DNA from 2 places in the Ruminococcus sp. CAG:57 genome. Region 2 is predicted to be linked to the other one. Evidence: predicted binding sites of a transcription regulator. Region 2 holds the regulator's gene; the other holds the start of a gene.
What was found. Region 2 encodes NrdR, which represses ribonucleotide reductase genes. Its sites were predicted from a motif close to CACNANATNTNGTG; they were not measured.
Positions count from the first base shown of each region.

Region 1: a site for NrdR is predicted at 2,738-2,751, ahead of nrdD (anaerobic ribonucleoside-triphosphate reductase). Genes of this name have one in related genera too.

Region 1 is NZ_FR890726.1:9,956-14,394, reverse strand. It holds gene QVO88_RS06040 (HD domain-containing protein) at 190-846, opposite strand; gene QVO88_RS06035 (GTP-binding protein) at 1,192-2,145, opposite strand; tRNA gene QVO88_RS06030 (tRNA-Arg) at 2,351-2,427, opposite strand; gene nrdD (anaerobic ribonucleoside-triphosphate reductase) at 2,785-4,439, shown strand, end outside.
Region 2 is NZ_FR890793.1:44,366-48,804, reverse strand. It holds gene QVO88_RS11550 (EAL domain-containing protein) at 1-456, shown strand, start outside; gene QVO88_RS11545 (hypothetical protein) at 588-734, shown strand; gene QVO88_RS11540 (aspartate kinase) at 933-2,252, shown strand; gene nrdR (transcriptional regulator NrdR) at 2,341-2,793, opposite strand; gene QVO88_RS11530 (glycosylase) at 3,090-4,265, opposite strand.

The DNA of each region.
Region 1 (4,439 bases), on a different contig from region 2:
ATTATTGTAGGGGCTGGCGCCCTTGACAGCCCGTCCCCTCGACGTTTCGTCTGCAATCTCATTTGTATTATCCGCACAATGTTGCTCTACACAAATTCTGGATAATCCAAACCATATCGCCCCGAGTGGGACGTCGTATTTCTGCAAAGCAGAAATTGCGCCGCTCCCCTACATAGTTTGTGCGTTAAATCACAATACTTTGCTTCCATTTGCTGTAAGCTTGAACTTTGCTCCCAGAACACCTGCCGCACCTCTGCACATAAGCATACGCTGCAGGAAAATGTCAAAATAGTCATACATGGTGCAGATACTTTCGTCTATCTGCAAATTAAGGGATATGACCTTTTTATCAGCATTTATCTTTAAGCTCGCTTCTGTTACCGCATAGTTCACCCTGTCATGGATATCAAAAGAGGACTTATCCTTATTTGACACACGATTTCTTCGCACGTCTGTTTTATCACCTATTATCACTGCGGCTGACACCGGGTCTGTTGCGCCCCCTGTTGATTCGTCATGGCTTCCAATGCAGGAAACTATCGTCACCCTATCTTCCAATGGCATATCAGTGTCTTTGAGAATATCGTTTGCAAGTATTGCACCATACTCTGCATGGTGTGTACGATTGACAGCGTTGCCGATATCGTGCATATACCCTGCTATCTTTGCAAGCTCTATGGTATGCTCATCATAGCCGAACTCTTTAAGTATTGCGGCGGCTCTGTCTGCCACAAGAGTGGTATGCACCTCTGAATGGTCTGTAAAACCCAGAGATGTAAGATTTATCCCTGCCCTTTTTATAAATGCTTTTATTTCCTTGTTTTTTCTTATCTCTTTGTATGTCATTGATTTCTCCTGTTGGTTTATGATTATATTTATCTACGCAAGGCTTTTTACGTCCACATAATGTATTGTAGGGGCGAACAGTGTTCGCCCGCATTTGCTCGCCTGCATGAATTTGCGATTATACAAACCATGTCGCTCTCCGAACGGGACGTCGTATTTCTGCAAAGCAGAAATTGCGCCGCTCCCCTACAGTCACTCGCCGTGACGGGCATTTTACGCCATACATTGCAGCATGAGATACACTTGCACCGATCTTTAAAATGTGTAATTATAACCTGCAATTATCATATCACTATCCAAGCTTATATACAATACATTCCGCATTTATTTTACAATATTTTGACACTATACAGGCACAAAATAACCGTCAATATGCTCTTTGTCAAGCCCCTCGCCAATGACGATAAACACCGCCTGACCTCGCTCTATAGGCTTAACAGTGATGTTCTTGTGGGTGGCGTTAAGCTCAAGCCACTTGCCCTCAGCGTTTTGCATAAAGCCTTTTACACGGAATATCCTTCCGCACTTGCTGTCGCTCATAAGCCTGCTCACAGCATCTTCCATAGCATTGTCAGGAAGCTTCATATTCATAAAATACAAAGAGGTATAAGCTTTATCTTGGTCGAACCACAGCTTTTCGTGGGAATCAGGCTCATACCCACTGTTGGCTATCCTTTCCATATCCTCATCTGTAAGCTCCGACCAATCTTTCATTATTATCTCAGGCTTTGTCATTCTGTGGCAATGGAACTTTTTCTGCACAGCTTCAAGGTGTTTTAGAGTATCCTCAAGCTCCTGTTTTGTGGCTTCCTGACATCTGCTCATGAGAACTATGCCTGCTTCCGAAAGCTGAGAAGCAAGAAGATAATCAGAAGCTTCCGACAAGTTGGTATCAAGGCAGGCATCTGCAATAGTTATAACGCTTCCTATCTCATACCAATTATCAAGAGGTTCTTCTCTGAGCACGTCAAAGAACTCGTCAGCTTCATAGATACCTGACGGCTCCACAATGACCCTGTCAAGACCACGCATACCCATAGCGATAAGCTTAGTCTTAAAACGCCGTCTGTGGCAATCCTTATCAGCCGCCGAGACCATTTCAAGGTCGCAATTCTCGTCCAAAAGCTCCTGCAAAATAAGCATATCCACATTCACTGCACCGAAATCATTCTCCAACACGCCAATTTTACAGCCCTTATCCAAAAGATAACGGGCATATTTTTTTATAAAAGTAGTCTTCCCTGCTCCGAGAAACCCCGTCACAAGGTCTACCTTGGTTTTCTTTTTCTCTGTGTTCATAGTTAATGCCTCCTAATGGTCATATTATACCACATTGACAGTGCTTTGGCAATGACAGAAATAAAAAAACGCCTTACACTAAGTAAAGCGTATTTTGTACAGGGACTCGCCCTACATTACAAAGTTGGCAGCAAAGCTTATTGAGCGGTGCAAAGCTTGGCAACAAAAAACGCACCCTGCAAGCCCGCAAAGTGCGTAAATACGCTGGTGCGCCAGAAGGGACTCGAACCCCCGACCTACTGGTTCGTAGCCAGTCACTCTATCCAGCTGAGCTACTGGCGCATTCAACTCTAATATTATATCATATGCAAGCACCCTTGTCAACAAGTTAATTGAATTTCTCCACTTATTTTACAGAATGTTCACATCGTTTCTTGTAGCTTCACACCTTTATCCACCCTTTAAATGCCATTATTTTTCACACTTTTTGTAAATCAAGTGTTTGTAATCATTTGTAATACTTTTTCGGCAAACTGCTCTGTTTTTAACCGGAATTTTTGTAGATTATTTATCATTCTATGCCCTTGACTTATATTCTGATTGTGGTATAATAGTAAATGTTCAATATTATGTTGTAATAAAAGAAGTCAACCACAATATATAGTGGTTGAGCAGGATAGAATGAAAGGAAGAGTATAGGTGAAGATAATAAAAAGAAGCGGCGCTGAGAATACGTTCGATAAGGAAAAGATAGAAAATGCCGTTGCAAAAGCTAATATCACTGTGGAGGAAAAGGATAGGCTCTCTGAGGGAGAAATAGGAGAGATAGCACAGAATATAGAGGACAAATGCTCTGAAATGAATAGGGCTATGGACGTTGAAACTATTCAGGACTGGGTGGAAGCCGATATCATGCGCCACGGCAAGTATACAGTGGCAAAGCATTATATCACTTACCGCTATGAGCGTTCTATCGTCAGACAGGCTAATACTACTGACAAGCAGATACTTTCTCTTCTTAACTTCGAGAACGAGGAAGTCAAGCAGGAAAATTCCAATAAAAATCCTACTGTCAATTCAGTTCAGAGGGATTATATGGCAGGTGAAGTGAGCAAGGATATCACAAGAAGATTTTTGCTTCCTGACGATATAGTCGAAGCTCACGAAAAAGGTCTGATACATTTCCACGACGCTGATTATTTCGCTCAGCATATGCACAACTGCTGTCTTGTAAATCTTGAGGATATGCTCCAGAACGGCACTGTCATAAGCGAGGTCATGATAGAAAAGCCACACAGCTTCTCTACAGCCTGCAATATCGCTACACAATCTATCGCTCAGATAGCTTCTTCACAGTATGGCGGACAGAGTATCACACTTTCCCACCTTGCTCCGTTCGTTCAGATATCCCGTGATAAATACCGCCGTGAGGTAAAAAAAGAGTTCGCAGAGCTTAATATCCCTGCCGACGAGGATACTATAAATAAGGTAGCCGAAATGAGAGTAAAGGCTGAGATAGTTCAGGGCGTTCAGATGATACAGTATCAGGTCATCACTCTTATGACAACAAATGGTCAAGCACCTTTCGTTACTGTTTTCATGTACCTTGACGAGGTGCCGGAGGGGCAGACAAGAGATGACCTTGCGGCTATCATAGAGGAAATGCTCAGACAGCGTATCCAAGGCGTAAAGAACGAAAAGGGCGTCTATATAACACCTGCGTTCCCGAAACTCATATATGTCCTTGAAGAGGATAACATAAGAGAGGGCTCAAAATACTGGGAGCTTACAAAGCTTGCTGCAAAGTGTACCGCAAAGAGAATGGTTCCTGACTATATAAGCGAAAAGAAAATGAAGGAGCTTAAGGTAGACAAGAATGGCAATGGTCAGTGCTACCCTTGCATGGGCTGCAGAAGCTTCCTTACAACATATCTTGATGAAAACGGCAAGCCTAAATATTATGGCAGATTCAATCAGGGCGTTGTTACAATAAACCTTGTGGACGTTGCCTGCTCGTCATATAAGGATATGGATAAGTTCTGGAAGATATTTGATGAAAGACTTGAGCTTTGCAGACGTGCGCTTATGCTCCGTCACGAAAGACTTAAAGGCACTCCGTCAGACGTTGCGCCTATCCTTTGGCAGAACGGTGCATTGGCAAGACTTAAAAAGGGCGAAACAATCGACAAGCTCCTGTTCGGCGGATATTCCACCATATCACTTGGCTATGCAGGTCTTTGCGAATGCGTAAGATACATGACGGGCAAGTCACACACAGACCCTTCAGCAACGCCTTTTGCACTTGAAGTTATGCAGCACCTTAATGACGCCTGCGCAAAGTGGAGAGCAGAAAC
Region 2 (4,439 bases):
CTCAGCATTATGGACAGATACAAGGTAGACCCATCGTCTATTTGTCTTGAAGTAACGGAAACTGCGGCGGTGTATACTCCGCACATTATGGAGAAAAACATCAAGACCCTTTCCGACTATGGTGTGAAGTTTGCACTTGACGATTATGGTACTGGATATTCAAATATGACATATCTTCTCAGCCTGCCTTTCAGGTTTATCAAGCTTGAAAAGGAAATAGTCTGGGAATGTTTCAAGAGCGAAAAGGCGCATATCGCCATTGAAAGTACAGTGGCGATGATAAAGAAGCTCAATATGCAGATAGTCGCCGAGGGTATCGAGGACAAGCACCAACTCGACACGCTTCTTGGCATGGGCTGTGATTTCATTCAGGGATACTACTTCTCAAAGCCTGTTCCTGAAAAAGATTTTATTGAGGTGCTTAAAAAGAATAATACTCAGGCTGTGACGGTTTAAGCAGTCTGATGAAAAAAGCCCTGACTTCGGTCGGGGCTTTTTTTCACATGGTTTTCACTTTGCATTAAGGTCTGTTTAAGTAAGGAACGCTATAATATAGTCATAACAAAACCGAGACGGGAGGCGTTCTTGTGAACGTAAGTAATATGGCTATTCTTATTATTGCGGCTGTGCTGCTTTCTTTGCCGCTTGTTTTATCCGCTGCATTTTGTGTTGAAGAACGCTGGGGCTTTCTTTCACGAAAACATGATAAGTGGATAGACGAACATTACAGATAATAGGCAGACAGATAAGTATGAGTTGTCCGTCATACAAATACAAGCGTATTTCACAAACATACACCAAAAAAACTATAAAAATTAGTCCATTTATACATTGACTTAATCTCGCAAATTCGGTATACTATTTATTGTAACGTCAGCGTGGGAAAAGTACGCAGACAGGAATAATTCTATAGTTTATAAGGGGTTTGTGAAATGACAAAGGTTGTAAAATTCGGTGGAAGCTCTCTTGCAAGTGCTGAACAGTTCAAAAAGGTAAAGGAGATAATCACAGCGGAAAGCTCAAGAAGATTTGTTGTGCCGTCTGCTCCTGGTAAAAGATTTTCAAACGATACAAAGGTAACTGATATGCTTTACGGCTGCTATGATCTTGCTGCAAAGGGCAAGGATTTCAGCAGCGAGTTCGACGCTATCAAGGAAAGATATTACGGCATAATCAATGATCTGGGTCTTGACCTTTCTCTTGAAAAGGAGTTTGAAACTATCAAGGCTTGCTTTATCGGCAAGGCGGGACGTGACTATGCGGCTTCCCGTGGCGAGTATCTTAACGGTATCGTTCTTGCTAAATATCTTGGATATAACTTTGTTGACGCTGCTGATGTTATCTATTTTAACGATCAGGGTCAGTTCGATTCTGCAAGAACAAACGAGGTGCTTCCTCAGAGACTTGCTACACTTGACAATGCGGTAATACCTGGTTTCTACGGCTCAATGCCAAACGATACTATCAAGACATTTTCAAGAGGCGGTTCTGACGTAACAGGCTCTATCGTTGCCGCAGCAGTAAACGCTGATCTTTATGAGAACTGGACAGACGTATCAGGCTTCCTGGTATGCGACCCTAGAATTATCGACAACCCACAGCCTATCACTACCATAACATATAAGGAACTGAGAGAGCTTTCTTACATGGGTGCAGGCGTACTTCATGAGGACGCTATTTTCCCTGTAAGAAAAGCAGGTATCCCAATAAACATCAAGAACACAAATAAGCCTGAGGATATGGGTACAATGATCGTTGAGTCCACATCTCAGAAGCCTGCATTCACGATCACAGGTATAGCAGGAAAGAAGGGCTTTACTGTAGTTAATATCGAAAAGGATATGATGAACGCAGAGCTTGGTTTCGGCAGAAGAGTGCTTGAAGTATTCGAGAAGAATGGTATCTGCTTTGAGCATATGCCATCAGGTATCGACACAATGTCTGTTGTTGTTCATCAGGCAGAGTTTGCTCCAAAGGAGCAGGAGATAATGTCAGGTCTGCACAGAAACTGTCACCCTGATACAATTGATATTGAAACAGACCTTGCGCTTATTGCAGTTGTGGGACGTGCAATGAAGTCAAACAGAGGTACAGCAGGCAGAATATTCTCAGCCCTTGCACACGCTCATGTAAACGTAAAGATGATAGATCAGGGCTCTAGCGAGCTTAACATCATCATCGGTGTGAATGAGGCTGATTTTGAATCTGCAATGAAGGCTATCTATACAATTTTTGTTGATACACAGCTTTAATACAATATAAAAAATATGGCGGACGGCTTTGGCTGTCCGCTTTTTTGGTGCGAAAAAAGCGTCCCGAAAATTATCGGAACGCTCTTATTTATTTCTTCTTGTCAGAAAGCTCAGTGATTATCTGAATGAACGAATCAACGTCAGAGAAGTCCTTGTAAACGGAAGCAAAACGCACATATGCAACGTGGTCAAGCTTTTTCAGACCCATAAGCACCATATCGCCTATCTCACTTGTAGTGGTCTCGGTCTGCATTTTGTTTGCAAAGGTGTTCTCTATATCGTCAACAAGGTTTTTCATATCATCAACACTGACAGGACGCTTTTTGATAGCGTTCTGAATGCCTTTTATAAGCTTCTGTCTGTCAAAAGGCTCAAACGAGCCGTCACGCTTGTATACCATAAGCTGTGGCTTTTCCACCACCTCATAAGTAGTGAAACGCTTTCCGCATTTCGGACACTCACGGCGGCGACGCTTTTTTCCCTCGCTTGGACGTGAATCTATTACTCTTGTATCTTCATAGTTGCAAAAAGGACATCTCATTATAAACACTCCTTAGTTAAGAGAAAATTTTGTGCGTGATATTGCATATATTGTGCTTTTATTAATTAATTATACCATAGATTGTGGACGATTGCAAGAGGGTATATAAAAAAAGTTGCGGTAAAGGGACTCAGCAATTTTGCGGCAGACAAACCATAGCATAAATGTAGGGGACGGCGCCCTCGACGTCCCCTACATGGGTAGTGCAATATTTATGCACGGATATGGCAGACTTGAAGAAAGATTTAGTGTACAAAAAAACAGACAGCAGAAGCCGTCTGTTTTTGTTTGATATATTACTTGTTAAGATATTCGAGATTTTTTCTGATAAGATCGCATCTCTGCTTGACGCAGTCAACAGAACGCAGTGGGTCTGACGGAGTGTTGAATGTGTAATCCATAAGCTTGTCGATAGTTGTTGACGCAACGTGAAGTCTTGTGTCTGATGAAGCGTAGTAAATGTACACGTCACCGTTTTCACGAACGATCGCGCCGTTTGTGAACGCAACGTTTGATACGTCACCCACTCTTTCACTGCCGTGTGGTGCAATGAAAAGTCCTGACGGCGAAGCGATTAGCTTAGAAGGGTCTTTAAGGTCAGTTGCGAATACATAAATTACGTATCTAAGACCTGCGGCTGTGTTTCTTACGCCATGTGCAATGTGTATCCAACCCTTTGGTGTCTTGATAGGCACTGCGCCTGCACCGTTCTTTACCTCTGTGATTGTGTGATATTGCCTTGGTGAGATAACAACTTCGTCTGTGCAGATAACAGGGTTTGTGATGTCTTCGCAAAGACCGAAGCATACTCCTCCGCCTGAGCCAGTTTCGATAAAATCGTCCTGTGGACGTGTGTAGAAGGCGTACTTTCCGTCAACGAACTCAGGGTGAAGTACAACGTTTCTCTGCTGTGGCGACTTGGACTTGAGATTAGGAAGTCTTTCCCATGTCTTAAGATCCTTTGTCCTTACGATTCCAGCCTGAGCTGTAGCGGCAGAAAGATCGTTTGAAGTCTTGTCCTTGCTCTCTGAGCAGAATACGCCGTATATCCAGCCGTCCTCATGCTGAGTAAGTCTCATATCGTATACGTTTGTTTCCTCCGGTTCAGTGTCAGGAAGCTGAACAGGGAAGTCCCAGAAACGGAAGCCGTCAACAGGGCTGTCGCTCTCTGCTACTGCAAAAAATGACTTTCTGTCATTGCCCTCAACTCTTGCAACAAGGTAATACTTGCCGTTGAGATAAATAGCGCCTGAGTTCAGTACTGCGTTTATGCCCAATCTCTCCATGAAGTATGGATTTGTCTCAGGGTTCATGTCATATTTCCAGATAATAGGTGCGTGTGCGGCTGTCAGAACAGGGTAAACGTATCTGTCATAAATTCCGTTGTAGCTGTCTGACACAATGTTTTTTCTGTTGATGAGAGCCTCATATTTGGCTGTCACCCTTGATTTGTTTCTTTCAAAATCTGTCATATCAAGCAATTTCCTTTCGGTAAAAAAATCTTCTTAAACAAGTATACTATAATAATTCGCTAATTACAAGTACCACTGAAAACATCAAACGATTACATGAAAAAAGTTTTACGAACTGCATAAATGCTGTACATATTTTGCTGTTTTGGTTAATGTTTTCTACAAAAAGCTCTT